Terriglobus roseus: one gene and its partner. The protein of the gene in region 2 interacts with the protein of the main gene of each other region in a pairwise test. Links are inferred from orthologs where the notes say so. Each region holds a gene or a part of one and is shown on either strand. Other genes may lie near its edges. The genes, in order: glp and mobA.

Region 1 (15,998 bases), 860 kb from region 2 along the record:
GGGATCGGCCTGCTTCACCTGTCTTTACTTCGCTCAAGACGGGAACAGGAACGCTGGTGGAACGCATGGCTGCGACGTTGTCTGATGCTTCCATCCGCATGAATGCAGAAGTAGAGCAAATTGAGCGCACCAGGAATGGGTGGTCGATTGACGGTGAGCCGTTTGATCACCTGATGATGGCATTGCCGGTTCATCACGCGGCGCGGCTTCTTGCAAAGACGGATGCGCGCATGGTGGAACTGATTGTGCAGCCGACGAGTTCCGCAGTCATTGTTGGGTTTGGTTATCTTCCGGGGACCGCACCTGTCACTCCTAAAGGGTTCGGATTCCTGTCGCCGGAGGGCGAATCATGCAGGTTGCTGGCTGCAACGTTTTCTGATCAGAAGTACACCCATCGCGTGCCGGAAGGCGGCAAGAGTCTGCGTGCTTTCTTTGGTGGCGAAGAGGCAGAAGCGCTGCAGCAGGAAAGCGATGAAACGATCATCGCGGCTGCGACTTGCGAGATGGAGAAGGTGCTGGGACCGCTTCCACACTCTGCCATCGCATTCGCGCGTCGGTTGCCGTCTTCGTTGCCGCAGTACGGCGTAGGGCACGGTGAGCGCATGTCAGAATTGCAGGAGCGCGTGAATATGCTGGGTGCGCTGCATTTGCTGGGTAACGGATATCGTGGTGTGGGACTGCCGGATCTAATCCGCGATGGTCGAGCCGCCGCACGCGAACTGTTGGCATCCTGAGGACACTCACATGGCGTTGATCACCTGCCAGGAAGCACTCGATCTCGTCGCCGCTCATATTGCCGCACTGTTCCCGCGTACCTGCACGGAGCGAGTGCCACTGGAGCAGGCACTCGGACGCGTTCTCGCGCAGTCCGTTTATGCTGACCGTGATCAACCACCCTTTCCACGATCAACTCGCGATGGCTACGCCGTGCGTGCAGTGGATCACGGCGTGCGAAAACTTATTGGTTCTGTTCGTGCGGGTGAGGTGTGGACCGGTGCCTCTCTGGCTCAGGAAGAAACGATCGAGGTGATGACAGGCGCTCCGGTTCCGGATGGGGCGGACGCCGTTGTGATGCTGGAGCATGTGGAGGCTACGGCTACAACGGTGAGCATCTCTGACCGTCACTTGCCGAGCGCTGGTGACAACGTGGTTCCGCGTGGGCAAGAAGCTCGCGCAGGCGATGTTCTGCTGCATGCGGGCGTCCGCCTAGCCGCCGCTGAAATTGCCCTTGCAGCCTCCGTCGGAGCCGCGGGATTGGATGTCTATGTGCAGCCTGTCGCTGCGGTATTAGCGACGGGGGATGAACTGGTGGCGGTAGACCAAACTCCGGCGTCGCACCAGATACGCAACAGCAACTCTCATGCGCTGGCGGCGATCGTGCGGGAGCATGGCGGTGTGCCGCGTCTGTTGCCGCCTGCGTCTGATACTCGAGAATCGCTTCTTGAGCGTATTAGTGTCGCGCGAGACGCCGACATGTTGCTGCTGAGTGGCGGGGTGTCCGCGGGTAAATATGATCTGGTAGAGGATGTTCTTCTCTCGCTTGGCGCGGAGTTCTTCTTCACCGGCGTTCTCATACAGCCCGGCAAGCCAGTTGTCTTCGGGCGTCTGCCTGCGACCCAAACACACGCAGAGCAGTGGATCTTCGGTTTGCCCGGTAATCCGGTGTCCACGCAGGTAACGGCGCTGTTGTTCGCCATGCCGATGTTGCAGGCTTTGGGTGGCGAGTCCTTGCCACAACCGCGATTCGTACAGGGGACGCTGGCATCCATAATGAAGGTGCGTTCTGGATTGACGCGGTTTGTCCCCGCAAAGCTCTCTTCCTCTCTTCATGCCGTGACTGTTAATCCGGTGGAATGGCATGGATCTGGTGATCTGGCTTCCAATGCTCGCGCTGATTGCTATATTGTTGTGCCTTCGGATGTCGATTCCGTTGCAGCCGGAACCACGGTGACGGTGCTGCTGCGGTAGGCTCTTACACATGACCAAGACCGCGCGCCTGGGCAAACTATTAATTGGTGCAGCTGTGATTCTGCCCGCGTTGGCGGTAGCCGGGCTGATCGTGGAGAGCCACTACTTCCTAATCCACCTCGAACAGAAGCAACTGTTGAAATGGCTGGCGCTGGACGCGGGTGTGCTGATTGTGGGATTAATGCTGAGCCGCGGAGAAGACTTGTGAGCAAGCTATCGCACTACAACGAAGCTGGCGAAGCGCACATGGTGGACGTGAGCGACAAGAAGCCAACGCGCCGTGAAGCGGTAGCCGAAGCATTCGTGGAGTTGAACGCGGATGTCCTTGATGCGCTGCCACAGAACCCTAAAGGCAATCCTCTGGAAGTAGCGCGCTTTGCGGGAATTACCGCCGCCAAAAAGACTGCAGACCTGATTCCCATGTGCCACCCGCTACCGCTGTCCTTTGTGGACGTTGAGGCGACCATCGTGCATCCCGCGGCATTGTTGAAGACAGGTGGAGGTGTCCGCATTCGTGCCACCGCGGCAACAGTCGCCGGAACCGGAGTGGAGATGGAGGCGATGACCGCTGCGGCCGTCGCGGCACTCACCGTCTACGACATGACAAAGGCGCTGGATAAGGGAATCCGCATCCGAGAAGTCGTCCTGCTAAGCAAAAAAGGCGGCAAGAGCGGAGACTACGTACGTTCTGAGGAGTAAGAGGTTGCCTTATCTAAGAGCGACCAATTAAGTCCAATAGGAGCGTTGGCCTGTCAGCTTGAGCTTGAGGGACAAGGGTAGATGAGCTTCCATCCGGCCCAGTTTGTACCCTAAGTACTTAGCCACGGTGAGCATTGCCGCTCGCGGTATGGCCAGCGGATCGTGTTTGCGCAGATAGTTGAATTCCGAAATCACAAATTTGCGGCCTTCACCACCTGCTCCACCATATGTCTCCATTAGTTCAGGCTTACGGGCGTGATATACCCCTGTGTCGAAGTAGCGGGATACTGTCTGAGAGAAGTTGAAGTTGTGCGAATGAACGACCTTTGCCTCGCTGCAATAGACAGTTTTCCATCCGTTTGCCTGCATCTTGGCCGCCATCGTTGAGTCTTCACCAATGATCACTTCTGGGTCGAATCCGCCAGCGGCGTCAAAGGCATCTCGCCGGTACGCGGAGAAGCTATTCGAGAAGAATATTGCGCGAAAGCCAACTCGTTTACGGTCTTCGTACACATGGACATAGGATACGTCTGGGTAGTTGAACAAGCGACCGTGGCGCTCGATCGCACCTGCCACCTCACGGGGAAGCTGGCGCCCGAAGGCTGCACCCACTGCGGGATCATCGAAGCTGCTGACAAGGTTACGAATGGCATCCACATTGGCAAGCATGGCGTCTTGTGTCATGAAGACCAAAATCTTGGCCTGAGGGACGAAGCTTGTAGCGAATTGCCGGCTCTTTCCATGACGGAAGTTACGTGGGGAAATGCTCTCTACTCGGAATCCTGCCGCAGTGGCGATTTCACGCGTCTTATCTTTCGATTCGGAGTCCAGAACTAGAACCTGACGCGCTTCCAGACCAGACGCGATGAGGGAGTCCCTCAAGAGCTCGAAGTCGGCGCCGGCGTTATAGGTCGGGATAATCACGGCAACGTCTTGCAAATGAAGCCGATGGGGTCGGATGTGTTCACTGTCCATGGCAGTGGCAAACGTTTCCAATGCTTGATCCTCTGATAGTGGTGAGGCCAGATTCTTTTCCTGCTCTTCCTTGAGAAGGGCATCGAGCGACTTCCAAGAAGATGATGTGTGCGATGCCACTATTGCCGTCTCCACTCTTAATGCTGTTTCACAACAACTCAGACCCCGATCTTCAGCACGAAGTTTCGTGCAGTTTTTAACTACGTGGGCAAATAGAAGGAAGTTTTGCTGTATTTCTCATCGGATGAAACTTCGCTACTTGCATTCTTGGAAGTTGTTGAAGGTTCTTCTCCAAAGAATCGTTCTCAAGCATGCAGGCTCATTGTAATGAAAGAATGCTTTCGCGGAACGACACGTCCCCCTTCGAGATTTCCTACATTGATAGGCATAGTTTCAACAATCGTGTTTTGTTGCGTTCGCTCTTTATGGACTGCCCTCGCGAACCTCTATCTAGAACGGAGATGGCCGATCACCTTGTTCGGATCCCAAGTAATTTGTAGCCGTACACTGCCATTAGTTTGGCGTTCAGGTCCGAGTACGGGGATTAGAAAGCGTTCGATCTGTGAGAATAGTTCGACGTTCCAGTCCTTTCCGATCGCATAGTTTGCCCGGACAAAGCCATCAGAAACCGTGCCACCATTGGTCAGGTGCAATGGGCTGATCTTTTCTTGGCGATATCCTCCCTCTACGCGAGTTCTAGCGGAAACCCAATACCCCAGGCGGCCCTCGTAGGCGCGCGCATCTCTGCCAGTAACATTCCCGAGGAGGAAGCTTTTATTGGTGTTGCCATCACGATACTGGTTGTTGATGTAGATGCGGTGATTGCCCTCGTCCTGCGAGAGTTCTTCGGTGGATGTCACCTCGAAGCGAAAATCCATGTGAGACATGCCGGGCAAGCGAGCAACGTAGATACCAGGCGCCCACACGTTTCGGCGCGGAGCATCCAGCGGATTCAGGTCATCGTCGGCGTAGGAATCGCTGTAAATAGTCACCAAGTTGCTTAAGCCCGGCACGTGCAGACGGAAGTCAAACGCGCTTTTTCGATCTCCCGGATCCTCACGATCGCCATACCCAAAGTTACTACCGGTGGAATTGCTGCTGAAGAAATTGTCCTTGAGCGAACGCAACGTCATGGGGTGGCCAACGCCCCACAAAATAGACCAACGAGTAAAGCTGATCTCGAGGTTTCGACCCAGGTTGAAGTTAATTTTTTGTCCATTGAAGTAGGGACGTGCCGGGTAGCGATGCCCAGAAAGCTTTCCAAAGACAAGATCCACGCTGTATGTTCCGAGCGATGGGATGAACGGCAAGTCGTGTGGGCGATTTGAAGTGAGACGCAGGTTATAGGTCGGTTCCGCGTTGCTGGAAAACGAGAGCGGCCCCATAGTGTTGGGTCCCCAGTAAATTTCCTGCTTGCCGAAAGAGAGACTGTAGCCTGCGAAGGCCATCCCCGCGTAAAGATCAATCGGTCGCTGGCGCACGTACGCAGAAATTGGGGGGGAAGCAAGATTGAAGTTCGGAGGAGCCGGGCCGGAGAAGGTGTCATTGTCTATCTGCTTGTAATAGTCGGCAAGGGATTGTGATACAGCCGGGAGTCCAGGATGGGTCTGTAACTCCTGCCGACTATAAAAGAAGTAGCGACCTGAGGTTGCGCGCAGGGCGTAGCCAGCAATCAGGCTTCCCCCGCGTCCGAGGGGTCGACCAAAATCATTCCACCAGGTCTGGCCTATGTGAAAACTATCGGTGAGGGCAGGGCCCATGATGGAGCCGTAGCGGGCGTAGATAGATTCCAGTACGACCTTGGATTGCAGTTCCGGTTCACGCAGGTAGTACTCCAAGTCCGGCAACATCGATTCCGCTTCGGTAGTAACAACTTTTGCGACTGGATTGTCCAAGTTGCCGAATCCATGTAAAGAGTCCTCCGCTTCTCGTACCTGTCTCCTGCACTCTTGCCGAGTCCAAGGACGAATAGCAACCTGCTGCGAAGGTATAAGCCCCATCGCGGCCAGCCTCTCCAGTGCCGGGTATACCCAGCTATCCATGGGGACGAGGGTGGATCCAGTTCGGTCATCATCGAGCGAGACAGGAGGTGTTTGGGGCTGCTCGATAGGTTTGGGATCCACGCTTATTGGCGCGGTTGGGACTGCGAGAGAGAAAGTATTTAAATAGGGGGCCTTCAGAGGCGAAGGAGCGTCAGGGAGCTGGGCTAGAGCCGCGGAACATGAAAGGGCCATCAGCCAGCACGCGATACGCAGGCAGAGACTGAAGGTGCGAGGCCTCATTAGCATTTCTACAGGATAGACGTTTCTTCAGCGCTTCAGCTGATGAAGCAGTTGGCTTTTCCCTCTGGATACCATTCATCTACAATCAGCGAGATAATTGACGGACGGCCGACATGCTTGATCAAACTCGCAGCAAGTTGGTGCCACATCCCAACTGCGCTTTGAGGAAGGCCTTCTTGTGCACCATAGCAGCGTCACGTTGTGACGGCGGGAAATGATCGTGCAAGTGCGCCGTGGATTTTCCGGTCACGGCCATTTCTACTAAAGAGGTCTAATTGTTTGAATTAGGCCGGCTGCACGTTACGCTTGAACAAGGCACCCAAGGACGAAGTATTGCAATCACGCAAGTTGAAAGTCGCCATTGAGTTTCGTGTGGAAGAGCCGCGACAGGGTGTAGGTACGGCAGTTCTAGCACTATTGCATGGCCTCAGCCAACTCGAACAAAAGGAACAGGAATACGTTCTACTTGTTTGGGACACACACCTAGATTTCTTTCGTCCGTACGTATCTGGAAACTGTTCTCTGGTGGGCATTCCGAAACCGGCGCTTTCAGCCAAATCACGATGGAAGGCTGCGTTACGCAACATCTCCTTCCTGCAGTGGCTTTATACAAAGTTGCGGCCAGTCAGCGCGAGGATTCCCGCTTCTGACGGCACAGCAGAACGGCTGGGTTGTGATTTGGTTCACTTCCCATCGCAGGTCGGATACACGACCGACCTGCCGACAATCTACCAGCCTTGGGACTTGCAACACCGCCATTATCCAAAGTTCTTCTCACCTCAGGACTATCGCGTCCGAGAGACGCAATATCCAGCATTTTGTGAACGGGCCCGTTTTGTTTGTGTACAAACGGAGTGGACGAAACAAGACGTCGTCACGCAATACGGTCTCGATCCAAATAAGGTCGTCGTCATTCGCTGGGGAACCGCCTTTGAGGCATATAGCCAGCCTTCAGCGGAAGATATTGAGGGTGTGCGCCAAGATTTGGTACTGCCAGAGCAATTCTTTCTTTATCCCGCCATCTGCTGGCCTCACAAAAACCATGCTGTCATTCTCCGTGCGTTGGCTCTGCTGAAGACTCGAAAAGGCCCGGCTCCACATGTAGTGTTCACGGGCAAGCCCGCGGAGTATCAAAAGACGGTGGAGGCACTGGCCCAAGAGCTTGGAGTTGCGGATAAGGTTAGTTTTCTGGGCTTCACAACATCGAGCCAGATACAGGTGCTATTCCATCTCGCGACAGCGCTGCTTTTTCCCAGCCATTTCGAAGGTCTTGGACTCCCTATCCTGGAGGCATTCCGAGCTGGCTTGCCCGTAATCAGTTCCAACGCGACGGTCCTATCTGAAGTCACTGGCGATGCAGCCCTGCTCTTCCCTCCGAACTCGCCCGAGGAGTTGGCTGATGCCATGGAGAAGATATTGGCTTCACCCGAACTGCGCGAAAAACTCTCCGCTCGTGGTGCAAAGGTACTGGAGAACTATTCAATTGAAGAAACGGCACGACAGTTTTTCAGACTCTATCGAAGAATAGCGATCGCCTAGATTTGCCTGGCCGTGCCCCGTCGCAGCTTCGTTAGGGATTTGGATACGGATCCGGATATCCTGTACCATCGGCAAGACGAATGAGCTCTTTCGAAAGAGAATAGGATGTTCCCGCGTAACAAGATTTCTAGCGTCGTCTCCGCCGATCTACTTTTCAACTTGCACCCCAAGGAATACTCTCTGTGAGCCGACGCGCCCTGATCTGTGGTATTTCGGGACAAGACGGAGCCTACCTTGCTCAGCTTCTGCTCAGAAAGGGGTACGAGGTATGGGGAAGCTCACGAGACGCGGAGATGAACTCATTCCGCAATCTGCATACCTTGAATATTTTTAAGGATGTGCGCCTCGTCTCGCTAAACACTAGCGACTTGGGAAGTACGCTTGGCCTCCTGCGTCAGTGCCAGCCGGACGAAGTCTTCAGCCTCGCTGGCCAAAGTTCAGTTGGCTTGTCATACGAACAACCCATCGAGACGATGCAAAGCATCGCCCAGGGAACCCTGAACTTTTTGGAAGCGATTCGTCTTTCCGCCCGGGAAATTCGCTTTTATAACGCCGGCTCTACCGAATGTTTCGGCGATACCGGCGATTACGTCGCTGATGAGGAGTCACCACTGCGGCCGCGGAGCCCGTATGCAGTTGCTAAAGCTTCCGCATTTTGGACCGTTCGTGCTTATCGGGAAGCCTACGGGATGCACGCCTGTACGGGTATTCTCTCCAACCATGAATCTCCCCTGCGTCCGCGACGCTTCGTTACACGCAAAATCATCCATGCCGTTGCCTCGCTAGCGTTGGGTGGAAACGAGCGGCTGTCTCTCGGTAATCTCAATATTGAGCGCGATTGGGGATGGGCACCGGATTATGTGGACGCTATTGCACGGATGCTCGCTCAAGATGCCCCTGCCGACTACCTCATCGCCACTGGCCGCAGTCACACCCTGACAGAATTCGTAGCAACGGCCTATCGTCTGATCGATAGGGATTGGCAGGAGTTTGTGACTCTTGATCCCGAACTGATCCGTCCCACTGACATCGCCCATAACAAGGTGAATGTCAGCAAGGCAGCTGTGGGGCTTGGGTGGCGTCCGAAGTACTATATGCAGGATGTGATTGCCGCTATGCTTGATGCAGAGTTGGGGCTGCTTCGCGAAGAGCGGAATAGCTAACATCGCAGGATTCATGGTCGAATAAGCCGCTGACCAACACGTTCGATCATGGAGTTTCTCCTTCGCCAATATTGGTTTCTTTATCGAGCGCTGCTTAGCTTCTGACGCATTTAGAAAACTGAATCTGCGGTGGCCGTTTAATTCCTGTTCAGCATCGCCGCGAAAGTGTGTTGCGGACTATTGGGAAACAGAGTTAACGGCTGGCGCCACGTCGTGCGAACCATTGCCTGAGAATCTTTCGGCGTATTCGCATGAGAAGCGACAGCTTGCCCCATCCGCTGCGATCTTGATCTAGCAGGTCCAACTGGCGCAATGGAACCATCGCCGGCGGATGCCGTAATGGAAACTGCAACGGATGGACAGGGAGGCGTGGCGCATCAGCTTCAAAGATGGTGTGTGTTGCATTCGGCCCGAACCCAATGTTGTCAACAAGGTTCACGCCTGGAGCTATAGATAGGGCGTTATGAATCAAATTCGTATACACCCATTGCAAGTCCCATGTGTTTGGACCCGTTCCGTTGTACATCTCATCAAAAATGCGGGTCCAGTGTTCACGATGGTCGGCCTGGGGAAACATCTCAGCCATTAGCCCGGATGCCTTTACTGCAGGCCAACTGGTGATTTGCTCGTCGTAGGTCTTCCAAGCACGTCTCCATGTCGCCCAGCCCCAGATATGCGTTAGTCCAGAGAAGTAATAGCTGTCTGGTGTCGCGGTGCGGTCCTGCACTATGTTGAACCCTGTGATCATGGAGACGCGTGGATCATCACGGTAATGCTCCAGCATTTCGTCGCAGAACCGGAAGAAGGTCGGGTCAGGTAAGACGTCGTCTTCGAGAATGATTGCCTCTTCGGTTTGCTCGAACACCCACTTCAACCCGCTCGTCAAACGTCCACGACAGCCCATATTTTCGGGCGCGAAGTTGGTCTCGACAATGCAGGGCCAGTCGACCGTCGTCGCAATTTCTCTAACCTGTTTACACGATTGAGCTTCTCCGAGCTTCGTGCCACGCGGTCCGTCTGCGATTACAAGTAGTCTTTTCGGCCGCATCTCCCGAATACGGTCGAATACTTTACGTGTCAGTTCTGGACGATTGAAGACAAAAAAGGCGACAGGCGTTTGGCAGCTGTAAGAAGGAAGGCTCATAGAAAGCGGTGCTTGTGCGACCCAAACGACACAAGCCAACAACCTTCATTTTACGTGATGTCAAGGAGAAGGTCGCTGATGCTCGAACCAATTCTGGGATTGGATGTTTCGAGCCGCACCGTATCGATACGACAGTGAACTTCTCGATCTATTCTGTGCGGACAGTCGAATCTGTTGGAGTGATTCTGGGGAGCGGCCTTCTTATATCTAACACCGTGATTGCGTCGCAGATTCAGAAAGTCATGCAGTTTTAAGCGAGGAGCAGGCGGCGGAAGGTTTCGTTATTGAGTCGTCACTCGGTGGTTTCAGTTGGACATATAGGCATCCGGATTCAGAGCCTCTTCTGTCAACATGGCACCTGTGCTTCATAGATTTCCCGGAACTTAATAGATAGTGATCTGAGTGGTCCATCCGGAGAGTCAGATACCAAGGCGCGCCCGTAAGCCGCGCCATTTACCAAAGCATTTGGCTATGAGGCGCGCCTTACGACCATGATTTCTTTCAATCACCTTTAAGAACTCTTCCTTCGCCTTAACTGTGTTCTGGTTTGAGACTCCGTCCGTTGCGTGATAAGCGACGACATTGTTGTAGATTCTAGCCTTGTCTCCTCTTATCGCCATTCGCTGATTCGCATCGAAATCGGCAAAAATACGGTATTGATCGTCGTACCCAGGGAACACGCTCCTTCGAAAGAATGTTCCTTGATGGTGCAGCGTATTGGAAAACGTCAATCCGTACCCATAAGTAGGCTGAAAGTTGCGACCGTTATCGAGAGCTACGCGGAATGCCAGAATGTCCAACTGGTTAGTGCGCGCCTGTCTCAATATGTTCAACGGTAGTTCTAAGAGGCGATCCCCGGCGTTCAGGTGGAGGAGATACGTCCCCTGGGCATGCGCGATAGCCTTATTCATGGCGTCGTATATTCCCCGGTCAGGTTCGCTATGCCAATAGTCGATTTCATGAACGGAGTTGAGATATTCGACAGTGCCGTCCTGGGATCCGCCGTCGATGACGATGAGTTCGACCTCTTCAGTCTTGAGTGGCAGCACACTGAGAATCAATGCTTTCAGTTCTTCTCGTGCGTTAAATACCACCGTAATGATTGAAACAAGTGGTTCTTCTGTCGTCGCTCTCAACGTCATGTTCGCCTTCTTTTGTTCGTCACTGGTTACTCTCAACCGCCCCGAAATGCTACTGGCTTGTAGGGGGGAGTAACTATACGTGTCAGTTATTTGTTTAAGATGCTGCACAAACACGTGCCAAGCTTGGCCTTTTTTCGGAAAGGCCCCAAGTAAGAGGTAATTACAATTCCTAATGACTAACGCGTCTCTGGATCTACGGGCGTAATAACCTCTGGCCCAATCGGTTCATCGAGGCCAACCTCATACAGCCGACAGGACGAGAAAGAGCCGCGAAGAGCAGATGGAATGGGCTGCAAATAGAACGGAATGCCAGCCGGATTTGTCTTGCAAAGACAGTAGATGAATCCGACGATGGTGAGGTTCCGCATCGTGGCTAGCCAGGAGTCAAAGCGGCAGCCAAGGAAAGAAACTATGCAGCAACTGCAGCTTTTCCGCCAGCACTGGTTGTTGCTTTGCTCTGGAAAGAGCACCCTGCAACATAATCCAGGCACAGCTAAGGAAAAAACCAACCAGCCCCATCCCCACAACAATCAAGGTGCGGTGAGGTCCAGACTTCTGATCGGGGGGGACGGCTCGATCCACTACTTGAATGATGGGAGCAGATTTTGCTTCATCGATCCGTGCAGCTTCGTATTGGCGTGAAAGCAGATCGAAGAGGGTCTCGTGATACTTCACCTCACGGAACTTTCTCGCGTACTCCAAACCACCCACCGGTACTTGGCTGGTCGAAATCTCGGTGTCCCCAATCGCAGTATTCTTCTGATTTTCTTCCTGTGCCGCTAGCTGCGTTCGTAGAGTCTGCAATTCGTGAGCAATGCGCGTGACGTCCGGGTTGTTCTCTGCGGCATAGGTGCGAAGGCCCTGCAACTCAACCTCGTGAGCGGAGATCTCTGCGCGAATCTGCGCAACATTACGCACCGCAAGTTCCGTCTGTCCAGCGATGGTGAGGATGCCGGTCTTTTGCTGAGTCTTTTTCAGATCCTCTTCGGCTGCACTCAGCGCTGCTTTTTCCTCATCCAGTTGTTTTTCGAAAAAAAGTCGCCGTTGAGCCGCCTCCGTGATCGCAAGAGAGGAATTGACATCGTAAAGCGCGTCCACATAAAAATTCGTCACGTCGCTCGCAAACTGCGGATCATGGTCTTTGAACGAAAGCCTGATCATGCCGTCTTTTGACGACTCAAACTGCGCTGTTTCAGCCAGTGTCAGACGAGTTGGTGTCATATTTTTCAGCTTCCACCGCTGTTGCAGGTGGAAATGATCGATGACCCGATCGCTGACAGTCCGCCCCTGAAGGATGCCAATATACATGTCTGCAGGGTTCTTCAAGAGGCCACCAGAACCGCCCAACCCCGATAGAGATCCAAGCTGACCCAACATCGACGAAAGCGAGGATTGGGGCGTTTGGGGGGGCAAGATTGTGGCGCTAGCTGTATAAATTGGCTTCATGAAAAGCGTAAATACAACAGCGATGGCCATCGCGCCCGCAGTGACTACGGCGATTAAGCGCTTCCGGGCTGCAAGAAGCAAAAAAAGATCAAGTGTCGGTGTCTTTGAGGCAACCTCAGGATCCTCGATTATGCTTCGCTCTCCCATTATTTTGTCGTCCGCTGCAACCCCGACTTCATTCCTCATCCGCTTATTACCCTAATCTACCATCGTCTGAGGCGAAGCCTTTACGGCTATGAAAAGCCCTACGCGACAGGCCAGAGATACTTCTCTCACCTTGGCACTTCCTGAAAGCATCAGTACTTGCTGAAGAACAACGAGGAAGTGTGTACGTGAGGCTGACGCTGTGCTTGCAGCGTCTGATGGAACCTGCGGTGATTGACTGTCAGAGTCCACAGGTGTTCAATGAAGGAAGTTTCAAGGATCCTTCAGAAGCCCATGTTGAATCGCGAAGAGTACGCTTCCCTTATTCTTGCCCGGCTCCAGGAAGAATTTCCACGTTTACGTGAAGACTTCCCAAAGCATGTTGTCCAGAGCTGCTACATCGATAATCTGTTGCCGACAGAATTGGCATTGGAAATTGTTCAGGCATTTCCTGACAAGAGCACTATGACGTTGAAGAAGAGCATGCGCGAAAACAAATACGTCGCTGCTCAGATGGACCGCTATGCTCCTGTGCTGGAAGAGATTATCTATGCCTTTCAGGATCCTCGCATCGTACAAATCGTTACAGAGATAACCGGTATTCAGGGTATGGTTCCTGATGACCGCCTGTACGCGGGTGGCATCAGCCTTATGGCGCATGGTAACTTTCTCAATCCTCACTTAGATAATTCCCACGATAAGGATCGTGAGCGCTATCGAGTTCTAAACCTCCTCTATTACGTGACCCCCGATTGGAGTCATGAGCAAGGCGGCAACCTGGAGTTGTGGGACGACGGTCCCAAAGGGAGTCCTCGCGAGATCACGAGCCACTTCAATCGGCTAGCCCTTATGGCCACGCACGAGAAGAGTTGGCATTCTGTCAGCGAGGTAACTGTGGATCGGTCTCGTTGCTGCGTTTCAAATTACTATTTTTCGGATCAGCCGCTCGAGAATCACGAGTACTTCCATGTGACTTCGTTTCGCGGTCGTCCAGAGCAGCCTGTCCGCGATCTTCTTTTGCAAGGCGACATCGCGTTGCGACAGGGATTACGCAAGGTCTTTAAGAAGGGTGTCGTTGAAAATAAGCATGTCTACAACAAGACCGACGCAGACAAGGCCGACGGTGAGGAGCAGAAGCTGATTTGATCTGCGTGGAGTGTCCAAGTGAAACACGCCTAAATACCTCTCTATTTCTGCCTTCGGCCATACCTATGGAGGGACGAAGGCAGAATGGCTTGGCTCTATGAGAGTTTTGATCGATGCGACAGGTCTTACGAAGAGGAAGGCAGGAGTCGGCGTTTATGGCAAAGAGCTGATTGACGGCCTCGTTGCGAGCAACCTGGTGCAACTATATCTGGTTGTGCAAGATGACGATCCCGATCTCGCTTATTATCCCGCTGCTGTAACCGTGTTGAGGATGCCCTCTCGCTTTCTGCGAAAAGTTCCTTTACGTATTATCTTCGAACAAACTGTACTGCCTTTTTTGATCCGTAAATACCGGGTTGACGTAGTGCATTCTCTGCATTACTCATTCCCGATTTTTCGGTTCGGTGCTAAGTCTGCGGTCACAATCCACGACATGACTTCGTTATCTATGCCAGAGGTACATATTGGCATCAAATTGAGGTACTACAGATTTTTCATTCGCCGAGCACAAAAATGGAGCGATGGCCTCATTTTTGTGTCGCGTTCTGCGCAAGAAGATTTTGTCTCCCATTTAGGGCCTCCTCGGGGGCTTTCGACAGTTGTTTATCACGGTAAAAGTCCGGCTTTTCATCCCCTGATTGATAGAACACAAATTGAACCTTTATGCGTCAAGTATGGGCTGCCAGAGCGCTACATTTTATACGTTGGAACAGTTGAGCCTCGTAAGAACCTCGAAAGGCTCGTTGAAGCCTTCGCGAGTCTAGCTTCCGCATTGCCAACAACATCACTGGTAATTGCCGGCATGATGGGTTGGAAGCAGGAACACCTCACTGACCTCGTTCATGCTTTTGGCCTGGAAGATCGGGTGATATTTACGGGGTATGTCGCAGAAGAGGAGAAGCCAGTTCTAATCGCCGGATCCGACCTATTTGTGTATCCATCACTTTATGAAGGTTTTGGCTTGCCTGTGCTCGAGGCTTTAGCGTGTGGGGTGCCAACGATTACGAGTGATGTATCTTCCTTGCCAGAAGTTGCAGGAGATGCTGCGTTGTTAATTGATCCGAAGGACACGCGAGCGATCACGAAAGCCATCGAGGCCGTGATGGGAGATCCTGTGCTAGCGGCGGGGCTCAGGGAGAAAGGGCCGGAACAGGCAGCGAAGTTCACGTGGGAGCGTGCTGCAACTCAGACAGCTGCTGTTTACAGTGCGCTGTACTCAAGGTGAGGTAAGCGATCTATTGGCATTGTTCGCTGGTCATTGCTTAGGGGGTAACAGTGACTGACCTATCTGCGCTAGGTTCGAAAGGTGACGGCGAATGCGATTGGTCCTGCGGGTCAGTAGGCGTCGACGTAATTCCTCCAAAGTCACACGCTGAAACATGACCTGTTCGCCAGAGAGGATTCCTTTGCAATAGCGTCCGACTAGGCGTACTAGTCGCTCCATTCGGCCGAGCATTCCCATGTGGCTATCCCAGAACTCGCATTCATCTTCGAGCATCCGTCGATAGCGTTCCGGCGACATTCTGTTTTCACGGTCCAGGATGGAAAGCTCATGCGGCACCACGACATGAGCCGCTACTGCAATCCGTTTCCCCGCTTCGTTCAGTTGTTGATAGAGCCGGGTATCGCTGTTATGTAGCGGAAAACTTTCATCATATCCGCCCAGTTCACGGAGAGCGCTCACGCGAAGGAGCGACGCGGAATTCAGCGCCGATGCATGAGGCCCGACAAGGCCCGACTTGTTCGTGGAATACACAATTGGGAGGAATCCACCGACATAACGAAACGGAGAGATAACGCGCTGACCGTCGACGATGCGGGGGACAATCGCGGCGACGGTTGAGTCGCCCTGATACGTTCTGGCGGCTCCTAACATGTCTCTCAGAAACGTGCCTGGAAGCGATGTGTCCTGATCCAATGTGAGCAACCATCCGAAGCCGCCCAACTCTGCCTGTAGCAACGCATCGTTGTAAGGGCGCGCCAAACCGGGATTACCTTCGTATGCTGTGTATCGGACCAAGTTTGGCAGCTGTTTGATTTGCTGGCCATTTGGAGTGTTGTCAGCGACTATCACTGAGACCGGCGGAGAGCCTGCGGGCAGGTTCGCTATCGAGGCCATTAGAGTGATCATGCTCAGACAATCCGCGGGCTGTGTCTTGTAGACCACAACAACCGCAAGGATACCGTTGCAAGAAAGCGGTGGTGTTGTCATTGTGCGGGCTGCATATGTTGAGAGATTGATCCTGCTCGTGCATGCGACAAAGCTTTGAAATCAGAAAGAGCTGAGCATAGAGCTAACTATTGATAAGCCTAGCTTGAGAAATAGTTAGCTCTATCTCCTCCATGCGAT
Region 2 (16,142 bases):
CGTAGGCCCGGATGCTCTTGGCGAGATCGCTCTGCAACGCTTGCACGATGCAAACGTTGACTTAGGCGGAGTTCGTCATACCGATGCGTGCAGCACGGGCGTGACGCTGATGTTGCCGCACGGTAAAGAGCGCCACACACTTACTTATCCGGGCACCATGGCGAAGATGTCGCTGGCTGACCTTGATCCGGATTACCTCGCCAGCGCGCGCCACTTCCATCTCTCTTCGCTGTATCTTCAAACCGCGCTTCGTCCGGATGTGCCGGAACTCTTTCGCAACATGAAGTCTGCGGGGCTGACTGTCTCTCTCGATACAAATGACGACCCCGACGACCGTTGGGAAGGACTTCTGGATACCGTGCTTCCCCTCGTTGATATCTTCATGCCCAACGAAGACGAAGCCTGCCGTATGACACGAACCACGTCAGTAGAAGCAGCCATCGACGTACTCGGAAACATCGTGCCGCTCGTCGCAGTGAAGTGTGGCAGCCGGGGAGCACTTATTCGTTCGGCTGGCGTTGTGCAGGAAATCGCACCAGTGCCAGTCACACCGGTTGATACTGTTGGCGCAGGCGACAGCTTCAATACAGGATTTCTGTTCGGCTATCTTCGTGACATGTCGCCCGTGGCCGCTGCTCGTTGCGGCAACATCTGTGGGGCGTTATCAACTCAGCGTCCTGGCGGTACTGAAGCCTTCCGCGACAAAGTTTTGGTCGAGTCTTTCCTTGAAGCTCACGGAGGCCTGGTCAAGGATTAACCTGGGTGGCTCTCTACCGCTTCCTGCATGTTGCTGTAGAAGCGTGCTGCAGCCGCTTCGGTTTCACGTCCCAACCGGCTACTGCGTACCAGCTCTTCGCGATATCCCTTACCAAAATCAAACCATGCAGATTGCAACAGCGTCTGCATGGTCGCAAGGTCAGCAGATACCTCCGCGCGCATGGCAGCCATCTTGGAAGCCTTCGCGGATGTGGTCATTGCATTCGCATTGTGAACCACACGATTGCGTATCGCCTCCAGCGCATGTGATGTACGCACCGGCCATATTTGGTCAAACACAAACCACATCACAAGAATGCCCAACGCAATGCCAATCACGCGATCGCGTGCCGGTGCAATCTGGCTGGCCGCACCAAACCCTGCAAGATCGGTAATGAAGAATGCAAACGCAATCTGCACGCCCGTATAGCCGATGCGAGGACTGCGGGATACCCATGCAGATAGAAGACAAACGGAACCAGTAACCAACACCAGAGAAGTGACGGAGTCCATGTTGGGAAAGAGTAGCGACTCCACAAGAATCGCCAGCGCGCCACCAATAGCCGCCCCAAACAAGCGATAAAGCTGCTTCTGTTTCATGGCGCCTGTTGACGTCAGTCCCGTAAAAAGTACAGTCACAACGCACGTCAGAATCCCCGGCCATGCAACCGCGTTATAGATCACATAGCAAATGCTCGCGCTTAGAGTGAGCTTCAGGGCATAGAGAGCTGCGTCGGGTGAAGTGAAGGCGTCTGAGTGAAAAAATCGAAAACTTCTCGCAGGAGCAGGAGCATCGTGACGGATGGTTACACCCTCCTGGGCCACGCTGCAATAGAGGTTTAGCTCTGTAAAGATACCGCGCAAGCGCTCTGGCGCGTCTTCAGACGGAGGAGCAGGTCTCTTGAGATTCTGATCCAAGATGAAGTCACACTGTTCTGCAATGCGGAGATGAGCGTCGGCAGCATTGGCGTCTGAGTCAAAGCCCGCAAGGATACTCTGTTCCATTGCACGTGCGAGCACACCAATGCGGAAGTGAACACCGGGCGGCATGCGTCTGGGAAACCTGCTGCGGACCTCTTCATAAAGTTCGTTCAGCTTTAGATCGCCCGCGTGGCTATATTGCACCAACTGGTGGTGCAGGGCAGACATGCCAGCCTTTCGCGGCATTACTGCCTGCTCGCGGTGAAAGTTGGCGAGCAGCCGAATCCTCTTCCTCAGTTCTTCAGCAAGAGCATCCGCGGGATGCCGGGTTCGAAGCAGGAAGTTCACCGCGCTCGCCGTCCCTAATGCCAACGCCAGTGAAGCGAGGTTGTACAGTGTCGCAGTCACAATCGCATTTGCTGAGTGATGTGTATCCCACGCAGAAAGTGCGACAAATCCGTAGAACCCAAAGATGGTGAAGAACAGCGGTACTCGTGTCGCCGTCATGCAGAACCCAGCGAAAAACACCAGCAACAGGAAACCAATAAAACGAAAGACCTCTGTCCCATCCGTTACCTGGACCCACACAAAACACGCAAGTGACGCTGTTGCTGCACCGCCGAACATCTGAACCGTATGAAGCAGCGTTATTCCGGGACTTTCGCGTTGCAGCAATAGAATCAGCGCTAAAGCAAGCCCAATTCCCGGAACACGCAGTGTGTCGGCAAGTACAAGCGCCGTCACCATGCACAGCGTGTCCTGCAGCGATCCGGACATGCGACCGGGATATGACTGCAATTCAGATCGGATAGTGCTGAAGATTCGCTCGAAGCGGCTCATAGTTTTATTAACGAACCACTGTGATGGCTGTGGCGCCTATACGGAATGCGTTCGGATCGGGATTGAGGACGCGAATACGAACAGGGAATCGTGCGGACAGATGCACCCAGTTCAACGTGCGATCGACGTTTGGGAGTCCACCAATCACGCCGCCATCTTCCGGAAACACCCCGCGCCCCACGCTATCCACTACACCGTCATAACGACGGCTGGGTTGGTCCATCAAATACACGTCCACGTGTTGTCCTTCGCGAACGTGCTTCAGCTTCGACTCGCGATAGTTTGCCAACACCCACCAAGTTCCCGTGTCGATGAGTGTGAAGATCGGCGTCCCCACATGGGCATACGCGCCCTGTGAGATATTCATGTTCGTCACATAACCATCGAACGGAGCACGAACACTGGTCCAAGCCAGATTCAGTTCGGCCTGATGCACTTTCGCCTCACGCGCTGGTCGCTGCGCAATCAGCGTATCCAGCGTGTCGACCGCATGCTGCGCCTCTCCCACCTTGGATTGCGCCGCCTGCAGATTTGCGCCCGCGGCTTGCTTCGACGCTTCAGCCATCTTCTCCTGCGCCTGTGCTTGTAGCAGTTGCGACGCAGCCTGATGACTTGCTTCCTGTGCCACGCGAACCGCAGTCTGCGCTTGGTCCACCTGCTGTGTGGTGACATAGTGCTTTTCCAGCAACGGTGCAATGCGATCCAGATCATTCTGTGCGTACTTCATTTGTGCATCGGCGGAAAGCTGTGCAGCGCGCGCGTGTTCCACGGCAGCCTTTGCTGCCAACACCGAACCTTCTGCTGCGGAAATGTTGCTCTGAGAGCCAGCGACACCAGCCTGCGCCGTGCCCACAGCAGATTTCTCCGTGGCAATGCGCCTACGCTCATCATCAATCTGGCCTTCCAGCGAAGCCTGTTCGGAGCGAGCCTGCTGAAGAGCGTATTCATACGGGCGCGGGTCAATCTGAAATAGTAGATCGCCTTTGTGAACGGCCTGGTTGTCGAGAACATTGAGAGCCACGAGTCGCCCCTCTACTTCAGGAGCAAAGGCAATAGCATTAGCGCGTACCGTCGCGTCGTCGGTGCGCGGATTGCGGTCAACAGACCAGATGGCAATCAGCAGCACGATAACAGCAGCAGCGGCAATGAAGTATCCAATGCGTCGAACGGGAAATGTTGATTCCGGCATGGCGTGTGTCCTTATGCGAAAAGCAGAAGCCAGAGAAGGCATGTGAAAAGTGTCAGCAGCGCGGGATACAGCAGGGCTGGATGTCCAAATTCCTGCGAGGGGTAGCGCTTGCGAATCAGCAGATGCGTCAGCATGGTCAACACCACACCGATCACCAGCGAAATCATCCAACCGGGAAAGTACGAACCCACGATTTCTACATTCGGGTTGCGGCTGCAGCCGGCAAGAAACAGTGCTGCAAAGAGAGTGAGTCGCTTCATGGCCGGGCTCCCACGGCAAAGTTAAGTGCAGCAGCGCTCAGCGCCACCTGTGCATTCGCATCCACAACGGCCAGTCGTGCCTGTGCCAGTTGCTTTTCAGCTTGCACCACATCTACAAGCGAACGCACGCCATAACGGAATGCGTCCAGAGAAGAGTCATACGAGATTTGTGAGGAGGATAGGAAACTCTGCGCGGCCTTTTGCTGTTCCTCAGCTGTCTGATAATCCACGTAAGACTGCCAGACCTCGCGCGTTACACGATCTTTCGTCGCTCGTTGTTCTTCTGCTGCAGCGCGTTGCTCTGCCAGCGATGCTGCAACCTCATGTTTGCGCGCGCCATTGAATATCTCCCACTTCAACGACACCGCTGCTGACCAAGTGGTCACGTTGGCATAACCAAGCTGCCCGTAGTCCGCAGTGGGCCACGTTGCCGTTTGCCCACCCGTGCCCGCAAGTCGAGCCGAAGGAAGATAAGCAGCATGCGCCACGCGAGTGTTCTGTTGCGCGCGTTTCAATGCCTGTGCACGCGCCAGCAGGTCGGGGCGCGAACTCCACGCGGCCTGAATCAACTCTTCCACCTTCGAATCCACGACGTCAGAAGAAACACCATCCGCTTGCACGGGCAGTTCAATTTCAGCTGAGGGCTCCACGCCGACAGCTTCCGTAAGCGCAATCTTTGCCTTCTTCACAGCGCCTTCCGCCGCAGCAAGAGAGAATCTTGCTTCCGCCACGCCAGCCTGCGCATTCTGAAGATCAGGGAGCGTCGTGCGTCCATTGTCAAACTGTGACTGTGCGTTATCGCGCAGCGTCTCCGCATCCTGCAGGATTGTTTTTGCAGCGGATAGTCGCCCCGCTTCCAGTTGCTCGCGGTAATACAGCGTAGCTACGTTATAAGCAATCTGCTGATGTGTACGGCTCAGCGTCAGTGCGCCAGCCAGCTCTGTGGCCTTGGCTGCTTCCAGCTTCGGGCCTCGTGCAAAATTCAGCAGGGTATATTCCAGTTCCATCTGCGCGGCTGCTACAGGTTGTTCCACCGTCACATAACCGCGCGGCGCAAGCGGTTTTGGAAAGGGGACAATTGCACGTACATCGCTGCCTTGGGCGGCGAATGCAAGCACAGGAAGATACGAAGCGCGTGCAATTCCCGCCTGCTCCAGGCTTGTCTTGGCCCGTGCCCAGGCAATACGTCCCTCGGGGCTATTGCTTTCGGCCAGGTCGATCAGCTCCGGAAGTGTGTAGGTATGGTCGTGCTTTAGTTCCTGCACCGGCAGCGCGGGCGCGTTCCCGATGCATTGTGCCGCATCTCGCACGTTCGTTACAGCGGTGCAGGAGAGATGTTGGGCCGCAGCCGGTGCCGAACACCATAGCAGCGCACCCGCTGCAATCAGAAGGCCCGTAATGGAAACGTCAGGTTTCATTGTGTACACCGTAAACTTGATATGAGTATACGCCGTATACAAATAATGTGTACAGCGTATACTGAATTCGTTATGAAAAAAGAATCCGGCCAGGACCATGCAACCGACTCGCTAAAGCAGAAGATCGTTCAGGCTGCATCTCATCTCTTCACCTCGGGTGGCTACGACGCGCTTTCCATGCGCCGTGTGGCGCAGGAGGCCGGGTGTTCTCAGATGGCAATGTATCGCCATTTCGAGAACAAGGAAGCACTGGTGCAACACATCTGTGCGGACCTTTATACAAAATTCGCAACGCGTATCAACGGCGAAATCGCAGCGGAGCCCGATGCCACACGAAAGTTACGACGTTTTATTGCGGCGGTCCTGCAGTTTGCGGAACAGTATCCTGACCACTACTCGCTGATTTTTCTCGTACGTCATGCTGACCCGGAAGTGGTGGCCACGCGTGAACAGCTGGGCCAGCAGTTCCTGGAGGGCATTGCGGGAATTGTACGGGAGGCGTTGCCACCAGGAACTCCGCTCACGCAGGTGAGGACGACGCTGCGTCGCATGATGGAGGTTCTCCATGGCACAACCGCATTGTGGCTTGCGCATCCAACCGCTTACAAGCTAACGCGTCAGCGTGCGGTGGAAGACGTGGAGGCTATCTGGAGCCTTCTGCTGAATCAGTAATTTGGTGCGTTAGCCGAAGATAGCTTTAAACGCCTGTTCGAGATCGGCGATCAGGTCCTTTGGCGACTCCAGCCCAACCGAAAGACGAATGAGGCGATCCGTAATGCCAAGTCGATCGCGCTCCTCCAGAGGCATATCGCAGTGCGACGCCGTGGCGGGATGCGTCACCAGTGTCTCCACGCTGCCCAGACTCTCAGCGCATGTGCACAGCTTCAGCGCCTCAATAAAGTGCAGCGTCTGTTCTGTAGTTGCCTTCAGCTCAAACGACATCATGCCGCCAAAGCCTTTCTGCTGCTTCGCCGCCAATGCATGCTGCGGGAACGACTCTAGGCCGGGGTAATTCACTCTGGCTACATGCGCATGTTTCTCCAACCACTCCGCGATCTGCATCGCATGGTTGCAGTGCATGGCAAGCCGCGCTGGCAGAGTCTTGATGCCCTGCAGGGCTAGCCAAGAATCAAACGGTGCCTGGATGCTGCCAATGATCTTGCGCACAAACCGCAGACGCTCGGTATTGGCTTCATCATGCGTCGCCAGCGATCCACCCAGCGTGGCATTGTGGCCATCAATGTACTTGGTAGTGGACATCATGGAGATATCCGCGCCCAACTCCAGGCAGTTCTGCAGCAGCGGCGTCAGGAACGTATTGTCGACTGCCACGAGTATGTTTTCGTGTCGATGCGCCATGTCAGAAAGCGCACGCACATCGCTGATTTTCAGCGTTGGGTTTGCGGGTGTTTCCAGAAAAAGCAAACGTGTCTCCGGGCGGATCGCTTTTTCTGTTGCTTCCACGGAAGCGGTGTCTACAAAGTCATACGCCACACCAAAGTGGCCGAGCACCTGGTGAAACAGGCGAGCGGTGCCGCCATAGATCACATCGGATAGCAGTACGTGATCGCCTGCTTTCAGCAATCCAAAACACAGTGTCGTAATCGCAGACATGCCAGAGCGGAAGCAGAGTGCAGAGGCAGTGCCTTCCACGGCGGCAATCGCTTGTTCAAGCGCGTTTACGGTCGGGTTTGCGCCGCGTGTGTAGCCATAGCCCTTCGTTACACCCACACTCTCGTGGATATACGTCGCCGTCTGATGAATCGGAAACAGGATCGAGTTCGACTGTTTCTCGTAACTGCGATTCGAGTGGATGACGAGCGTGGATGGATCGAAATCTGGGCGGTCTGACACGATGAGGCTCTCCTTGTAGGAACGAAGGGCACAGATTCAGCGCGTGTGCAATTCGCCTGAGCCAGCCGTTTCATGCAAGATGCGGGAGATCGCTAAAACGATTCCGCTTTCTTTTTATTCAATCACATGGCCGTTATTCGCGAACGGCATGGAAGCGCAGACGAACATAGTCGCCCCACCAAACACCCTCTGCATCGCACAGTGCCGGACGAAGCAGTGCGACTGTCTGGTCGACCGCAGATTGCCGATCCGCCTCTGAAAGTTTGCTCAGAATGCCATTGCGGAAGGTATTCAGCCACTCCTCCATGCCACTCTTCAGCAGCGTGGGGCGGGGGATTATTTCAATGCTCGTAACGCGGAACCCGCCATCTTCCAGAATGCCGCGCATCTCATCGCGGGATGGGTATCGCGAAGCCGCATCCTTCTCCGCGTCAATCCCAAATTGGGTCATGACGGCTTGCAGTGCCACTCGAATGGCCGCAATGTTGCCCAACCCGCCCATCTCCGCCACAAAGCGTCCGCCCGGCTTCAGTGCCCGGTGCACGCTCTGCGCCACTGCTGGCAGATCGGTCACCCAGTGCAATGCTGCGTTTGAAAATACTGCGTCAAACTCACCCTGAAACGGCAGCGAACGCATATCCGCGGGAACGACATTCAATCCACGCGCCTTCGCCGATTCCAGCATAGAGGCTGAAGCATCGCATCCGGTTACAACTGCTCCATAAGCCGCAATCTGCTCGGTGAGCGCACCGTCACCACAGCCAAGATCCAGAATGTGTTCGCCCAATTGCGGAGCTAACAGCGCGACGACATCCTTTGCAAGGTCAGCCACGAAACGGCCGTTGGCGGCATACTGGTTGGCATTCCACGTCTGTCCTGTTTGCGTTTGCTGTGCGGTCTGTGATGTGCTTTCCATGCATCTGATTGTTTGCCTGCGTGCAGTTTCGCCGCAACAAACATAAGAAATTTGGAAGGACGTAGAAGCATGCTGGATACCGCGCTGCAATTTATCGAAGCAAATAAGGCCAATGCGTTGGACGAGTTGAAGCAGTTTCTGCGCATCCCTTCCATCAGCACGTTGCCAGAAAACACAGGCGATGTGCGCCGCGCAGCGGAGTTTTTGGCCGCCGAATTGAAGCGCATTGGCATGGAAAATGTGCGGCTCATCGAAACGGCTGGCCATCCGCTTGTCTACGCTGACTACCTGCACGCTGCAGGGAAGCCAACTGTACTTTGCTACGGCCACTATGACGTGCAGCCGCCAGATCCGCTCGATGAATGGCTGTCGCCTCCCTTTGAGCCCGAGGAGCGCAACGGCAATATCTACGCCCGCGGCGCAGTTGATGACAAGGGCCAGCTCTGGATGCAGGTGAAGGCGCTAGAGGCGTTGCTTAAGAGCGGTTCGTTGCCTGTGAACGTTCGCGTGCTTGCTGAGGGTGAAGAGGAGGTCGGTGGTGAAGGCATCGCCGAATTTTTGCGCGCGCATCCTGAAGAAGTGAAGTGCGACGTTGCGTTGGTGTGCGATACGGAACTCTTCGCGCCAGATCTGCCTACATTGTGTGTTGGCCTGCGCGGCATGATCTATACCGAGATTGAGGTGCATGGCTCAAAGACGGATCTCCACAGCGGCATGTACGGTGGCGCTGCGCCGAATCCATTTGTGGCGCTCTCGCAGATCATTGCAAAGTTGAAGGATGCAGACGGACGTATCTTGATTCCCGGCATCTACGATGGTCTTCAGAAGCCTACGGACGCGGAGCTCGCCGCATGGAAGTCGTTGCCGTTTGATGAAGAGCATTATCGAGAAACTGAAGTTGGTAGTAGTGAACTCACAGGCGAGCCCGGATACTCCGTGCTGGAACGTACTTGGGCGCGACCCACGCTGGATGTACACGGCATGCCCGGAGGCTTTACCGGTGCGGGTGCAAAGACAGTGATCCCCGCAAAGGCATTGGCGAAGGTTTCGCTACGTCTCGTCCCTGGTATGACCCCGGCCGACACCTTTCGCAAACTGCAGGACTACGTTGCAACCATCGTTCCACGCGGAGTCTCCGTAGAAATCCGCATGATCCACTCGGGCGATCCTATCGTCGTCGGCACGGATAATCCCTTCATCCATGCGGCAACAGAAGCCATGCACGAAGTCTTCGGCAAGGAGACAGTCTTCGTTCGGGGCGGTGGTTCCATCCCCGTCGTGGGTGACTTCGCCCGACAGTTGCATGTGCCCACGGTGATGATGGGCTTCGGTCTTCCAGACGATAACCTGCACGCCCCGAATGAGAAGTTCAACATCAGCAACTTCTATCGCGGCACGGAATCGATCGTGCGCTTCCTGGTGCACGCAGGCCAATGAAGCCAAACATTAGCGGCTACGTGCTGGCCGGTGGCCAGAGTTCGCGCATGGGGCGCGACAAATCCCTGTTGCGTATCAGCGGCTACACATTGCTGCAGATGACCCTGCACAAGCTGGAACAGGTGTGCAGCGATGTATCCATCCTTTGCGGCAGCGAAACGCATGGTGAATATCTCGCCCCCTATGGCCGCGTTGTCGTCGATCGTATTGCAGCCAGCGGTCCACTCAGTGGTCTTGATGCAGCGCTGCACGACGCGCGTGAGGAGTGGTTGCTGATCGTTCCAGTGGATGTGCCTCTTCTGCCTGCATCCGCGTTGCGGGAACTTGTCAGCCGGGGCATCAGCAACGGCAAACCGAACGTAGCCTGTTTTGACGCGCCGGGAAAGCTGCAGCCTCTGCCTGTTTTGCTGCATCGCTCGACGCGCGAAGTCGTTACGCAAGCTGTGCAACAAGGCCGACGTACACTGTTGCCGGTGCTGCGCGATGCCGCTGAAGCAGTTTGCCCGCAGGGCATGTGTGTTCTTCCCGCGGAAGAAATCACAGACGAACTCACGGCGTCGATCTGGTTCACGAACGTAAACACGCCGGACGATTTCGAGGCTGCGAAGGAGTTGCTGCGCACGGAGAACGCTTTTCCGCAACGCGCATCTGAATAAGAAATGGCAGACGGCACACAGGAAAATGGCTCGCAAAAGGAGCCCGCGGAACACGTCGAGGAGTTGCAGCCGAACCACGAGGGCATCCACGCGACTGCGGAGAACACCAGCGAAGAAGATCTGAACAAACCGCTAGTGGAGGCCGTCTCGCAGGATGTCGCCGAAGAGGTAGGCGAGTTCTTCGAGCAGGCAGCCGAGCAGAACGAGACCAACATTGATGAGGGCAACAAGCCCTACATCGCCTTCGAGCACGTCTACAAGTCCTTCGGCAGCTTCAAGGTGCTGGAAGATGTCAGCTTCTTTGTACGCCCCGGAGAAACGCTCTGCATCCTTGGTCGCTCTGGCGTGGGCAAGTCTGTTTCCTTGCAAATGTTGATGGGTTTTCTGAAGCCCGACCAAGGAACCATCCGCGTTGCCGGTGAAAACATCTGCAGTTTCAACGAGCGCCAGATGCTCGAGGTTCGCCGCAAGGTCACCATGGTCTTTCAAAACGGCGCACTGTTTGACTCTTTCTCCGTAGGCGAAAATGTGGCTTTCCCGCTGCGCGAAAAGAACGATCTCGATGAGGAGCAGATCCGCCAGATCGTGAAGGGGCTGCTTGAGATGGTTGGCGTCGCGGGCATGGATGATCTGCTACCCAGCGACCTTTCCACCGGCATGAAACGCTCCGTCGCTATTGCGCGAGCGCTCGCATCGCAGCCGGAGGCTATCCTTTACGACGAACCCACCACCATGGTCGATCCGCTGATCGCACATCTCCTTGGCGACCTGATCGAACGCCTGAAGCGACAGCTTCACCTCACCAGCATCGTGGTCACACACGACATGCGTTTCGCAAAAAAGCTGGCAGATCGGGTTCTTTTTCTGCATGAGGGCACGGCGCGCTTCTTCGGAACACTGCAAGAGCTGGAACACAGCGATGATCCAGTGCTGAAAGAGTTTATGGCGATGGACGAACTTGTCCTTCCGCAGTGATATCGGCGCAGTAAATCGCTATCCCAAATCTCGTTCTCCTGCGATAATTCCGCATATTCAAACATTCTCAGGGGACGTCTACGATGCTCGTTACACGCCGTCTTGCCATGGCTACGCTGGCCGTTCTGGTTAGTGCTTCTGCTGCCACTCTTTCTGCCCAGGAACCGCTTGGTACGCGGCCCACAGACAAGAACATGATCCCGCCCACGTTCACGCCGCCTCGGCATGAACCGCCCATGCAGCAGCCGCCGCTGCCGCTGGACTACGAAAAGCGCGTTGTCATGATTCCCATGCGCGACGGCACCAAGCTCTATACGGTCATCGTGATCCCCAAGGGCGCGAAGAACGCACCCATGCTCATGACGCGTACCTGCTACAACGCTGCGGCTCGCGCCCACGCTGCGCGCACACCAGAGCCCGCTGCTCCGGTTGCTGCAGGACGCCGTCCCGGTGCAGGTGGACCTGCGGGACCCGGAGCCGTGAAGCCGCCAGCCTCGCACATGGTGGACGAGTTGAACCTGAGCGATGAAGTCTTCGTGCGCGATGGCTATATCCGCATCTATCAGGACGTTCGCGGTAAGTACGGCTCCGAAGGCGTGTACCTGATGACGCCGCCGCCCGTTGGCCCGTGGAATCCTACCGGCGCAGATGACACAACCGATGCCTATGACACCATTGACTGGCTCGTGAAGAACGTTCCAGAGTCCAACGGTCGGGTTGGAATGATCGGCTCGTCCTATGAGGGATTCACCGTCGTCATGGCGCTGCTTCACCCGCATCCCGCGCTGAAGGCAGCCATCCCGGAAAGCCCCATGGTTGACGGCTGGATGGGCGATGACTGGTTCCAGTACGGCGCCTTCCGCCAGCGCATGCTGGACTACTTCGTCTCGCAGACCTCCGCTCGCGGAGCCGGTGCACGCGCGACGCACGAAGGTAGCGACGACTACGAAAATTTCCGCAAGCTCGGTTCGGCTGGCGACTTTGCTCGCTGGCAGGGGCAGGAACAGTTGCCCTTCTGGAAGATGGTCGAAAACCATCCCGCATACGACGCCTACTGGCAGTCGCAGGCGCTGGACAAGCTCATCGGCAAGGCTGACCTGACCGTCCCCACTATCTGGCTGCAGGGTCTCTGGGATCAGGAAGACATGTACGGCGCGAACCACTCGTACGCCGCATGGGAGCCCAAGGACAAGACCAACACCATGAACATCCTCGCAATGGGGCCATGGTTCCACTCGCAGGTCAACCGCGAAGGCAAGCAGACCGGCCCCATGTATTGGGATGGCGACACCACCGCCTGGTTCCGCGACAACGTGCAGCTTCCGTTCTTCAACATGTATCTGCGCGAGAACGGGCCCAAGGCGGATATCAAGCCGGTGTACATCTACAACACGGGCGAAAATCGTTGGGACACGCCAACCAAGTGGCCCCTCTCCTGTGAGTCCGGCTGCGACTGGAAGCCCAAGCCGCTCTACCTTGGCGCCAACGGTAAGCTGAGCTTTGACGCACCCACCGCCGCAGGCAAGTTTGACGAGTACGTCTCTGACCCTGCAAACCCTGTCCCGTTCTTGCCGCGCCCAATTGAGAACAGTGGATGGCAGACGTGGCTGTTGCACGACCAGCGCTTCATTGATGGCCGTCCTGACGTCCTTGTCTACACCAGCGATGTACTGAAGGAGCCGCTCCGGGTGAGTGGTGTTCCCAAGGTCAACCTGGTTGCCAGCACCAGCGGCACCGATAGCGACTGGGTCGTGAAGCTGATTGACGTCTTCCCGGATGGCCACACCAGCGAGATGAATGGCTATGAGCTGCCCATCTCCATGGACATCTTCCGCGGACGCTATCGCAACAGCTTTGAAAAGCCGGAAGCACTGAAGTCGGGCGAAGCGCTTACGTACAAGTGGGACATGCCCAACGTGAACCACGTCTTCCAGCCGGGCCATCGCATCATGGTGCAGATCCAGAGCTCGCTCTTCCCGCTCTACGATCGCAACCCGCAGAAGTACGTGCCAAACATCTTCAATGCGCAGCCCTCGGACTATGAGAAAGCCACGCAGAAGGTCTACCACGAAGCAGGGAAGGCCACCTTCATCAGCCTCCCGGTCGTTCCAGTCGATCTGAAGAACTAACCAGCACGCACAAGCAACCTAATCCAGAGAGGCCGCCTTTTTGCAAGGCGGCCTCTCTGTTTGCATATCGGTAACCGCACTCAGCCGCTAAGCTCATGCAAAATAAGCTGTTATTGGAGCGCATAAAATAATTCCAGAAAATGTTTGACAGTGATTGCTTATTCGATTTATTTTGGTGTTGAACACACCGAGGGACGCCTCGATTAACAGTTAACGCAAGCCGATCGAAATAAGGAGATCACCCAATGCGCTCTGTCCTCGCCGCCGCTCTTCTCGCTATCGTTCCCGCTGTTGCTCCCGCTCAGGCTCTTCACTCTGGCATCTCTCACCTGGTTGCTTCTGTAGACGCTCCGGCGTTCGCATTCCAGGCAAGCGCCATCAACGCTGCCAAGCCGCGCATCTTCAGCGGTATCGTTGCTCCCATCCGCCTCACGGAAGTGAAGCTGGCTGGTTCGCTGAACACGCCGCACGTTTCTGACGTCACCGTGCAGTACACCGTGAACGAAGCTGGTGTTCCCGAGAACGTAAAGGTTGTTACCCCGATCGATGCTGTGACCGCTGCTAAGGTCTCTGACGCTGTTAGCAAGGTTCGTTATAAGGCAGGCACGCTCGACGGTCAGCCGGTTGCTGTGCCTGTCACGCTGCACGTAGCACTGCGCTAAACATCGCTCCCTCAGGGGCAGGCCACAAGGTCTGCTACATCGCAAGGTTATCCATTCGTGGATGACCTTGTTTGCTTTTGTAGGCCAAAGACCCATGCGGGGCACTTACATTCCGCTCATGGCGGGATATAGTGGCATTCATCATGCCCGGATTGTTCCCCCGCGTCATTTTCTCTCGTCTCTTGGCCTCGATGCTTTTCAGCGTGATATCACTGGTTCCTCTCACGGCACAGGCACGCCCGTCTTCTCCTGGAGAACTCGATACGCCGCGTGTGCAGATTTACACGGGCTATTCCTACTGGCATCCCATCGACGCGAAGATCAACAACGTCGCGTTCCCTGATGTGAAGTTTGGCGCGATCGGCAGTGCAACTTACTTTCTGCGCCCGTGGCTTGGTGTGACTGCGCAATTCGGCTCGCATGTGGATGATGTCCATGGTCCAGAAGGGAACATGGATCTCGGACTTCAGTTCCAAACCTCCGCGCATCGCTTCACACCTTTCTTCCACGTGCTTGGCGGCTCCACGTTCCTCGGCGGTCCTGCGAACAACGGTCGCAAGTATGGCTGGAACGGCACTGCGGGTGTGGGCCTGGATTGGGTGCCGACGTATCACCATGACTGGCTCGCAGTCCGCCTCTTCCAGGGCGACTACGAGTACAACCACGTTGATTTTGGCCCGGCCTCCGCAGACCGGCTCTCCGGTGGCATAGCGAAGAACAACACGTTGAATGCCAGCACCGGTCTGGTCTTCCGTTTCGGCGGCCGTCACCCTGCTGACATGCAGGCGCAGATGAGCTGCTCCGCCAACCGTGTCGATAACATCGCGGGTGAGCGCGTCTCCGTCAATTCGCAGATCCTTGGCTTTGATGTCCTGAAGCCCATGCAGTACACGTGGCACACGACAGGTGGTATGATCCTCGGCGAAGGTTCAGACAGTGTCATTATTGACACCGCTGGTCTGCCAGCGGGCGACTATCACGTCACTGGTCTGGTCACCCAGGGCAAGCATCGCTCTGCGCAATGCGATGCCGCATTCTCCGTTCGTCAGCCACAGCCGCCCACGGTAAGCTGCGTCGCCTCACCCACCAGCATCGCGCCCGGCGCCACGGCAACGGTCACAGCTACAGGAATGAGCCCGGACAATCGCACGCTCGTCTACGCTTTCAATTCCACCAGCGGTCGCCTGAACGTCAACGGCAACACGGCCACCATCACCGCGCCGGTCTCCCGCGATATCAACACCGTCACGAGCAGCAGCACGACCATCACGGTCACCTGCAATGCGCGCGACGACCACGGCCAGATGGCCTCCGCCTCCGTCACCATTCCGGTCACGCTCAAGGAGACCTATACAACTGACCCCAACCTAGCACCGTTGCCATTGCAGAACGATATGTGTTCGGTCTCCTTCGAACGCGACCGTCGCCGTCCAGCGCGCGTCGACAACGAAGGCAAGGCGTGCCTTGATGATGTGGCGCTCTCGCTGCAACGTCAGCAGGACTCAACTCTTGTCGTTCTGGGCGACCACACATCGCGTGAACGCGCGGCAATGGCCGCAGAGCGCGCTGTGAATGTGAAGCTCTATCTCACGCAGGAGAAGGGCATCGACGCCTCGCGCATCCAGGTGCGCGTGAAGGACGGCGGCATTGCACAGGTGCAGAACATCTACCTGTCGGTCGGTTCCACCTTCAATGAAGAAGGCCGCGCCATCAATGAGCGCGCGGTCGTACACCACAGCGAATCGTACGGCAGACCTGGAGCAGCAACCACATCGCGTCCTCATCGCCGCACCACGAAACGCAAACCTAAAGCCGCAACCCAAAGCCCGGGCACGACTGCAGCGCCATTGCCGTCGAGTACATCCATTCAGCCGCCCGCAGGGCAGGTCGCGCAGCCGAAATGATCCTTCATCACGAACTCGTGGGAGAGCACGATGCGCCATGCATCGTGCTCTCTACGTCACTCGGCGCACGCATGCAGATGTGGCAACCGCAAATGCAGGTGTTAACGCAGCACTTCCGCGTTCTGCGCTATGACATGCGAGGCCACGGCGGTAGCCCTTCACCGGTGGGACCATACTCCATCGCCGATCTCGGCAATGATGTGTTGCAACTCCTCGATTACCACA

Evidence for each region.
Region 1: the proteins of mobA (region 2) and glp interact in binary tests that used the Escherichia coli proteins (3 or more experiments, as listed by UniProt). The link is inferred for Terriglobus roseus from one-to-one orthologs.

Annotation. Positions count from the first base shown.
Region 1 is NZ_LT629690.1:3,596,075-3,612,072, reverse strand. Bases 1-2,856 are described here. They hold glp (gephyrin-like molybdotransferase Glp), read left to right. Parts: upstream 1-744; coding sequence 745-1,968; downstream 1,969-2,856. Other genes in these bases: BLT38_RS15175 (glycosyltransferase), read right to left, coding at 2,695-2,856; moaC (cyclic pyranopterin monophosphate synthase MoaC), read left to right, coding at 2,173-2,667; BLT38_RS15185 (hypothetical protein), read left to right, coding at 1,979-2,176; hemG (protoporphyrinogen oxidase), read left to right, coding at 1-734. Also shown: more of BLT38_RS15175, read right to left, coding at 2,857-3,762; BLT38_RS15170 (capsule assembly Wzi family protein), read right to left, coding at 4,089-5,537; BLT38_RS20710 (glycosyltransferase family 4 protein), read left to right, coding at 6,669-7,463; BLT38_RS15160 (GDP-mannose 4,6-dehydratase), read left to right, coding at 7,646-8,626; BLT38_RS15155 (glycosyltransferase family 2 protein), read right to left, coding at 8,820-9,770; BLT38_RS15145 (glycosyltransferase family 2 protein), read right to left, coding at 10,190-10,912; BLT38_RS15140 (GumC family protein), read right to left, coding at 11,297-12,544; BLT38_RS15135 (2OG-Fe(II) oxygenase), read left to right, coding at 12,797-13,648; BLT38_RS15130 (glycosyltransferase family 4 protein), read left to right, coding at 13,746-14,873; BLT38_RS15125 (hypothetical protein), read right to left, coding at 14,904-15,860. UniProt on the Escherichia coli protein: Catalyzes the insertion of molybdate into adenylated molybdopterin with the concomitant release of AMP.
Region 2 is NZ_LT629690.1:2,740,012-2,756,153, reverse strand. What follows is about bases 8,418-11,417. They hold mobA (molybdenum cofactor guanylyltransferase), read left to right. Parts: upstream 8,418-9,587; coding sequence 9,588-10,247; downstream 10,248-11,417. Other genes in these bases: BLT38_RS11410 (CocE/NonD family hydrolase), read left to right, coding at 11,306-11,417; BLT38_RS11415 (ABC transporter ATP-binding protein), read left to right, coding at 10,251-11,222; BLT38_RS11425 (dipeptidase), read left to right, coding at 8,418-9,591. In the rest of the region: BLT38_RS11465 (carbohydrate kinase family protein), read left to right, coding at 1-757; BLT38_RS11460 (FUSC family protein), read right to left, coding at 754-2,454; BLT38_RS11455 (biotin/lipoyl-binding protein), read right to left, coding at 2,525-3,706; BLT38_RS11450 (YtcA family lipoprotein), read right to left, coding at 3,718-3,966; BLT38_RS11445 (TolC family protein), read right to left, coding at 3,963-5,384; BLT38_RS11440 (TetR/AcrR family transcriptional regulator), read left to right, coding at 5,457-6,056; BLT38_RS11435 (trans-sulfuration enzyme family protein), read right to left, coding at 6,066-7,238; BLT38_RS11430 (class I SAM-dependent methyltransferase), read right to left, coding at 7,372-8,154; more of BLT38_RS11425, read left to right, coding at 8,224-8,417; more of BLT38_RS11410, read left to right, coding at 11,418-13,351; BLT38_RS11405 (energy transducer TonB), read left to right, coding at 13,597-14,013; BLT38_RS11400 (hypothetical protein), read left to right, coding at 14,217-15,917; pcaD (3-oxoadipate enol-lactonase), read left to right, coding at 15,914-16,142. UniProt on the Escherichia coli protein: Transfers a GMP moiety from GTP to Mo-molybdopterin (Mo-MPT) cofactor (Moco or molybdenum cofactor) to form Mo-molybdopterin guanine dinucleotide (Mo-MGD) cofactor.